DNA from 2 places in the Streptomyces sp. NPDC029466 genome. Region 1 is predicted to be linked to the other one. Evidence: riboswitches for the same ligand, from Rfam matches in the RefSeq annotation. Region 1 holds a riboswitch; the other holds the start of a gene.
The links. A riboswitch is a leader RNA that binds a small molecule or an ion and turns the genes downstream of it on or off. The one in region 1 is predicted to bind glycine.

Region 2: linked by a shared signal. The riboswitch ahead of gcvP (aminomethyl-transferring glycine dehydrogenase) and the one ahead of gcvT (glycine cleavage system aminomethyltransferase GcvT) in region 1 are both predicted to bind glycine.

Annotation. Positions count from the first base shown of each region.
Region 1 is NZ_JBVHZH010000012.1:62,682-66,755, forward strand. It holds gene glyA (serine hydroxymethyltransferase) at 1-43, opposite strand, end outside; gene gcvH (glycine cleavage system protein GcvH) at 170-547, opposite strand; gene gcvT (glycine cleavage system aminomethyltransferase GcvT) at 672-1,799, opposite strand; glycine riboswitch at 1,833-1,951, opposite strand; glycine riboswitch at 1,952-2,047, opposite strand; gene ACZ4XD_RS12490 (AAA family ATPase) at 2,307-2,993, shown strand; gene ACZ4XD_RS12495 (enhanced serine sensitivity protein SseB) at 3,084-3,890, shown strand; gene ACZ4XD_RS12500 (enhanced serine sensitivity protein SseB C-terminal domain-containing protein) at 3,964-4,074, shown strand, end outside.
Region 2 is NZ_JBVHZH010000045.1:9,660-13,733, forward strand. It holds gene ACZ4XD_RS29235 (DNA polymerase IV) at 1-735, shown strand, start outside; gene ACZ4XD_RS29240 (PRC-barrel domain-containing protein) at 645-1,028, opposite strand; glycine riboswitch at 1,143-1,239, shown strand; gene gcvP (aminomethyl-transferring glycine dehydrogenase) at 1,427-4,074, shown strand, end outside.

The DNA.
Region 1 (4,074 bases):
CGTCGGGGTCGAGCTCATGGAGGGAGCTGTTGAGAAGCGACATGAGTGTTCCTGGGGAGTCAGGGGCGCGAGGGGCCTTACCGGACGGGGTCCGGGGGAGCTTCCGCGCGGGCGGTGGCGGTCGGGGCTCCCGTCCGGGCAGGCCCGGGAGCGGGGGAGAGCCGGGGGCTCAGCTCTGGATGAAGGCGGCGTACTCGTCGGCCGAGAGCAGGTCGCCCGGCTCGCCGCTGATCTTCACCTTGAACAGCCAACCGCCCTCGAACGGGGCGGAGTTCACCAGCGAGGGGTCGTTGACGACATCCTCGTTGATCTCGGCGATCTCACCGTCGACGGGCGAGTAGAGGTCGCTGACCGACTTCGTCGACTCCAGCTCACCGCAGGTCTCGCCCGCCGCGACCGTGGAGCCGACCTCAGGGAGCTGTACGTAGACGACGTCGCCGAGCGCGTTGGCCGCGTGCTCGGTGATGCCGACCGTCGAGACGCCGTCCTCGGCGCCCGACAGCCACTCGTGCTCCTTGCTGTAGCGCAGCTGCTGGGGGTTGCTCATGGCTCGATTCTCCTGTACGCGAGGGTGTGATCGTGAAGGGGGGCACCACCCGGACGAAGTCCGGGGGAACGTCTTGCGCGGTGAGACGCGCGGGCGCGCGCCGCCGCCTGCCGTGGAGGAACGGTTACTTCTGCCGCTTGTAGAACGGCAGCGCGGTGACCTCGTACGGCTCATGGCTTCCACGGATGTCCACGCAGACACCCTCCGTGCCCGCGGTGGCGTAGGCCGCGTCGACATAGGCGATGGCGATCGGCTTGCCGAGCGTGGGGGACGGGGCCCCGGAGGTGACCTCGCCGATGACCGTGCCGTCGGCCGTGACGACCGGGTATCCGGCCCGCGGCACCCGGCGGCCCTGGGCGATCAGCCCGACCAGCTTGCGCGGCGGCCGGGTCTCGGCGCGCTCGGCGGCCTCGGCCAGGGCCTCGCGGCCCACGAAGTCCCCGCCGTTGGTGGTCTTCTCGAACTTCACGACCCGGCCCAGGCCCGCGTCGAACGGCGTCGTCGCGGTGGTCAGCTCGTGCCCGTAGAGCGGCATGCCCGCCTCCAGGCGCAGGGTGTCCCGGCAGGACAGCCCGCAGGGCACCAGACCGGCGTCCTTGCCCGCCTCGGTCAGCGCCTCCCAGAGGGCGACCGCGTCGGCCGGCCGGACGAACAGCTCGAAGCCGTCCTCACCGGTGTAGCCGGTACGGGCGATCAGCGCCTGCACCCCGGCGACCGTGCCGGGCAGCCCCGCGTAGTACTTCAGACCGTCCAGATCGGCGTCCGTCAGCTTCTTGAGGATGCCGGGGGACTCCGGGCCCTGCACCGCGAGCAGTGCGTAGGCGTCCCGGTCGTCGCGGATCGCGGCGTCGAAGCCGCCCGCCCGAGCGGTGAGCGCGTCCAGCACCACCTGGGCGTTGGAGGCGTTGGCGACGACCATGTACTCCTGGTCGGCGAGGCGGTAGACGATCAGGTCGTCGAGGATGCCGCCCTTGTCCTCGCAGATCATGGTGTAGCGGGCGCGGCCCGTCTTGACGCCGCCGATGTTGCCGACCAGCGCGTAGTCGAGCAGGTCGGCGGCCTGCGGCCCGGTGACGGTGATCTCACCCATGTGGGAGAGGTCGAAGAGTCCGGCGCGGGTACGGACGGCGACATGCTCGTCCCGCTCGCTGCTGTAGCGCAGCGGCATGTCCCAGCCGGCGAAGTCGGTCATGGTCGCGCCGAGCGCGCGATGGGTGGCATCCAGCGCGGTACGGCGGGGGGCATCAGTCATGGTTCTGGGCTCCCAGGCAGGGGTGACAAGACGTTCTCCCCATCTGTCATCGGAACCTGAGAGGTTCACCGGTATCCCGCGAACGGACCCGGTTTGCACCTTGGGTGGAGCCGCCCCCGTCAGCCGGGCAGCGGCTCGCTTTTCAGATCTGCCTCGCCCGTGCGGTATAGGGGCCTGAGAGATTCAAGGGAGGACTTGCTCCTTCGGCGCCCCGCCGTGGCGGCCGGGGACTCTCCCGCGCGGGTTCAAGCGGCCGGTATGCAGTTGGCGGTGCACAGGTGAGCTGTGATGTGCACGTGGCGGCCACATCATTGCACGGGATCGCCGGATAAAGGAGCCCCCGCCGCCGCCCCGCCCACGACGTGGGCAGATCGGACAATCACCTTGATGGGCATTACCTTTTCTTGACACTCTGCGGGTAGGGGACGGACGCGAACCGGACCAGAACGGGCGGGGAGGGCGATCACGGTGCACAGCGAAGCGGCATTCGGGGCGACTTCAGGGGTCGTGCCCCCGGACGTCGTGCCGACGGCGCCGTCCGCCGCCATGTCCCGGCCCGGCCGTGCGCGGCGGGCCGTCATCCGGCCCGGACGCCGCACCGCGGTCGTGGACCTGCGGGGCGAGCGGCGCCCGCCCGGCGCCACCGAGCTGCGGTTCCCGGCCGGCGACCTGGTGGTGGTCTCCGGCCTGCCGGGCAGCGGCAAGAGCACCCTGATGCATCGGGTCGTGCCGTCGCTGGACGGGCACGGCGCCGTCGTGCACCGCATCGATTCCCAGGACGTCCGCGAGCGCTGGGAGCACGGCAGGCTGCGCCGGCTGCCGTACGGGCTCTACCGCCCGCTGGTCCGGGCCGCCCACTATCTGACCCTGGGTCGGGCGCTGCGCTCCGGCGCCAGTGTGGTGGTGCACGACTGCGGGACGCTGGCGTGGGTGCGCCGCTGGATCGCGCGCGCGGCCCGGCGCGGCGGCCGCGGGGCGCATCTGGTGCTGCTCGATGTGGCGCCCGAGGTGGCGCTTTCCGGTCAGGAGTCACGGGGCCGCGGGGTGTCGGGGTACGCCTTCGCCCGGCACCGCGGGGCGGTGGGCCGGCTGGTCGGCGCCGCGGAATCGTCCCGGCTGCCGAAGGGCTTCCATTCCGCCGTCCTCCTCGACCGGCGGGCGGCGAGCGCGCTGGAGACCCTCGCCTTCCACTGATGCGCCCGGGCACGCCCCCGCACACCACATCGCGCGCCTTCTCGTCTAGGGTCTTTGGCCAGATGGCGCGGTTTGGAACGGGTGGGACGAATGACATTTCCGGAGCAGGGGATACCGCAGCTGGCATGGCCGGCGAACGAGCTCGAAGAGGTGCTGTCCGCGTCGGTCGGACACCCGGGCGCCGGCGGCCGGATCGTCGAGGTCCTCGGCCGTAGCCGGCTGTGGGTGCCGCTGCCCGAGGGCGGCGGCCCGGAGAGCGCGGGTCCCGGCGCCCGCGGCCTCGATCTGCCCACCGTCGAGCTCGACGGGGCGCACTACGTCCCGGTCTACAGCTCCGAACAGGAATTCCTGCGGGTGATCGGCTCGCATATGTCCTTCACCGTCGCCCCGGCCCGGGAGTTCGCCCGCGGTCTGCCGCCGCAGATCGGCATCGCGGTCAACCCCGACGGCACGGTCGGTGTCCCGCTGCCGCCGCCCGCGGTGGCCGAACTGTGCCGGGAGCGGCGGCCGGGGCACCCGGAGTTCGAGGGGCTGCCGAGCGGCGGCCGGGTACGGCTCTTCGAGCCGGACTGGCAGGACGAGCCGGTGGACTTCCTGGCCTCCGCCGGGCTGGAGTTCTCCGGCGCCGGAATTGTCCTGACTGCCCGGCGTGCCCTGGCAAGCGTCGAGGGCGACACGCCCGCGCTGTTCGTCGGTGTTCAGGTCGCGGCGGATGCCACCGCGCTGCACGACGGCACCGCCCGCGAGACGGTACTGTCAGCCCTCGGACGTGCGCTCGGCGCAGTACCGCTGCCCTGGCCCGTACAACTCGTGATGCTCGACCTCGCCCAGGGCGACCCGGTCGCCGACTGGATGCTGGAGCGGGTGCGGCCCTTCTACTCCCGGGACCACCCGTAGGGCAAGCCCTAAGCTGGTTGGATGACAGGCGGGCGCACCCTCACGTGCCCTGCGGAGAGAAGGGACGGACCACGTGAGCGCGGGTGCGCATCAGGGGCCGGCGGCGGCCGGGCAGCTGGAGCAGCTGCTCCAGCAGGTCTCGCCCGGACGTTACGACGCCTATGAGGCGCTGCTGCAATCGCTC
Region 2 (4,074 bases), on a different contig from region 1:
GCGGAGCGGGACGCGAAGTCCATCTCCGTCGAGGACACCTTCGAGGTCGACCTCACCGACCGGATGCGGGTGCGGAACGAGGTGCTGCGGCTGGCGGACCGGTGCGTACAACGGCTGCGGGCGGCCGGGCGCTCCGGGCGCACGGTGGTCATCAAGGTGCGCAACTACGACTTCTCGACGCTGACCCGTTCCGAGACGCTCCGGGGGCCGACCGACGATCCGGCGGTGATACGGGAGGCCGCTGTGCGCCTGCTGGAGACGGTGGACACCACGGGCGGGGTGCGGCTGCTGGGTGTGGGGGTCAGCGGGCTGGCGGACTTCACACAAGGGGATCTGTTCGCCCAGGCGGCGACGGAGCGGGAGGCGGCGGAAGCCGCGACCGCGGCGGCGCTGGAGCAGGCCGCAGGCGAGCGGGAGTCGGACGAGGCCGAGGAGGAGCGGCCGCGGCGCTGGTATCCGGGGCTGGACGTGGTCCACGACCAGTACGGGGCGGGCTGGGTGCAGGGGAGCGGGGTGGGGAGAGTGACCGTCCGCTTCGAAACGCCATGGTCCGCACCGGGGAGGGTGCGGACCTTTGCTGTCGAGGACCCGGCGCTGCGGCCGGGGGAGCCCCTGCCGCTGGTGGGCGGGGCGCCGGCCGACGGTCAGTCGTCCGAGCCGGCGATCTTGCCGAAGTTCTTGTCGCCGGAGCCGGGAGACACCGGATCGGTCGGGGAGGAAATATCCAGACGGTAGTGGTGATAGAGCTGAAGTTCCTGCTCAGGGGAGAGATGGCGGCCCACGCCGAAGTCCGGCGCGTCCTTGATCAGCTTGCGGTCGTAAGGGATGTGCAGGCCTTCACCGACCATTTTGCTGGGCTCCAGCGGGACGAACGCGTCCCGGCTGAAGAGTCCGGTGCGTACGGCCGCCCACTCCGGTTCCCCCGTCGCATCGTCGAGGTAGACCTCGTCGATGGTCCCTATTTTCGCGCCATTACGGTCGAACGCTTTGCGGCCGATCAGGCTTCGGGGATCGATATCGGTTTGCACGGCCCCTCCAATTGGTCGCAACTGCCCTCTGACAACTACCAAACGGCACATTTCATGCCCCGGCCACTCGAAGGAGCCTTCGAGAGCCACGCTGGTAGGCTGGCGAATGGCCGCAGACCCCGTGCGGGAGAGTCCTTGTCGTTCGCGACGAGGGCGCCGAAGGAGCAAATCCTCCCCGGAATCTCTCAGGCACACGTACCGCATGGACGAGGTCACTCTGGAAAGCAGGGCGGGCCACGGAAGGCACAGCGCCGGGACCCCTCCTCACCGACGGTGAAAGCCGGGCCGCCACCCGCGGGCCGGTGAAGCTCTCAGGTTGAATGACAGAGGGGGAGGCCGTCCGGGCACCCGTGCCGTGGTGCCCCTCGTAGGTCGTACCGACCAGGAGGCCCCCGCAGATGACCACCAATCGCATCTCCTTGACCGAGCTGGAACGCGGCACCCCCTTTGAGCGCCGGCACATCGGTCCCGACCACGCGGCGCAGGCGAAGATGCTCGCGCACATCGGTTTCGGGTCGCTGGACGAGCTCACCGCCACCGCCGTACCCGATGTGATCAAGAGCGCCGAGACGCTCGGCCTGCCGCAGGCCCGTACCGAGGCCGAGGTGCTCCAGGAGCTGAAGAGCCTGGCGGACCGCAATGAGGTCCTGGCGCCCATGATCGGTCTCGGCTACTACGGCACGTTCACCCCGCCGGTGATCCTGCGCAATGTCATGGAGAACCCGGCCTGGTACACGGCGTACACGCCCTACCAGCCGGAGATCTCGCAGGGCCGCCTGGAGGCGCTGCTGAACTTCCAGACGATGGTCGCCGACCTGACCGGACTGCCCACCTCCGGTGCGTCGCTCCTGGACGAGGGCACCGCCGCCGCCGAGGCGATGGCGCTCTCCCGCCGGGTCGGCAAGGTCAAGAAGGGCGTCTTCCTGGTCGACGCCGACTGTCTGCCGCAGACCATCGCCGTGATCGAGACCCGTGCGGAGCCCACCGGCGTCGAGGTCGTGGTCGCGGATCTGTCCGACGGCATTCCGGCCGAGATCGCCGAGCGCGGAGTGTTCGGCGTGCTGCTTCAGTACCCGGGTGCCTCCGGCGCGGTGCGGGACCCCCGCGCCGTCATCGAGCAGGCGCACGAGCTGGGCGCCATCGTCACCGTCGCCGCCGATCTGCTCGCCCTGACGCTGCTCACCTCGCCCGGTGAGCTCGGCGCGGACATCGCCGTCGGCACCACCCAGCGCTTCGGCGTTCCGATGGGCTTCGGCGGACCGCACGCCGGCTTCATGGCCGTCCGTGATCAGTTCGCCCGCAGCCTTCCCGGCCGTCTGGTGGGCGTCTCCGTCGACGCCGACGGCAACAAGGCCTACCGCCTGGCGCTGCAGACCCGTGAGCAGCACATCCGCCGGGAGAAGGCCACCAGCAACATCTGCACCGCGCAGGTGCTGCTCGCCGTCATGGCCGGCATGTACGCGGTCTACCACGGCCCCGAGGGCCTGCGGACCATCGCCCGCCGCACCCACCGCTACGCCGCGATCCTCGCCGAGGGCCTGCGGGCCGGCGGGGTGGAGATCGCGCACGGCACGTACTTCGACACGCTGACCGCGCGGGTGCCCGGCCGGGCCGCCGAGGTCGTCGCCGCCGCCCGCGAGGCCGGTGTCAACCTCCGGCAGATCGACGCAGACCTGGTCGGCATCGCCTGTGACGAGACCACCGGGCGGGCGCAGCTGGCCGGCGTCTGGAGCGCCTTCGGGGTGTCCGGCGACGTCGAGCAGCTGGACGCGGCCGCCGCCGACGCGCTGCCGCAGGGGCTGCTGCGCAACGACGACTACCTCGCCCACCCGGTCTTCCACGAGTACCGCTCCGAGACCGCGATGCTGCGCTACCTGCGCACCCTCGCCGACAAGGACTACGCGCTGGACCGCGGCATGATCCCGCTCGGCTCCTGCACGATGAAGCTGAACGCCACCACCGAGATGGAGCCGGTCACCTGGCCCGCGTTCGGTCAGCTGCACCCGTTCGCGCCGGCCGACCAGGCTGAGGGCTACCTCACGCTGATCCAGGAGCTGGAGGAGCGGCTGGCCACGGTCACCGGCTACGACAAGGTCTCCATCCAGCCGAACGCCGGCTCGCAGGGCGAGCTGGCCGGTCTGCTGGCCGTCCGTGCCTACCACCGCGCCAACGGCGACGAGCAGCGTACGGTCTGCCTGATCCCGTCCTCGGCGCACGGCACCAACGCCGCCAGCGCCGTGATGGCCGGGATGAAGGTCGTCGTCGTCAAGACCGGTGAGGACGGCGAGGTCGACACCGACGATCTGCACGCCAAGATCGAGAAGCACCGGGACGAGCTCGCGGTCCTGATGGTGACCTACCCCTCCACGCACGGTGTCTTCGAGGAGCACATCACCCAGATCTGCGCGGCGGTGCACGAGGCCGGCGGTCAGGTCTACGTGGACGGCGCCAACCTCAACGCGCTGGTCGGGCTCGCGGAGCCGGGCAAGTTCGGCGGCGATGTCTCGCATCTGAACCTGCACAAGACCTTCTGCATCCCGCACGGCGGCGGTGGCCCCGGTGTCGGCCCGGTCGGCGTACGCGCCCACCTGGCGCCGTACCTGCCCAACCACCCGCTTCAGCCCACCGCGGGCCCCGAGACGGGCGTGGGACCGATCTCCGCGGCTCCCTGGGGCTCGGCGGGCATCCTGCCGATCTCCTGGGCGTACGTCCGGCTGATGGGCGGCGACGGGCTCAAGCGCGCCACTCAGGTGGCGGTCCTCAGCGCCAACTACATCGCCAAGCGGCTGGAGCCGCACTACCCGGTGCTCTACACCGGCCCCGGCGGCCTGGTGGCGCACGAGTGCATCATCGACGTCCGGCCGCTGACCAAGGCGACCGGGGTGAGCATCGACGATGTGGCCAAGCGGCTGATCGACTACGGCTTCCACGCGCCGACGATGTCGTTCCCCGTGGCCGGCACGCTGATGATCGAGCCGACCGAGAGCGAGGACCTCGCCGAGCTGGACCGGTTCTGCGACACGATGATCGCCATCCGCGCGGAGAT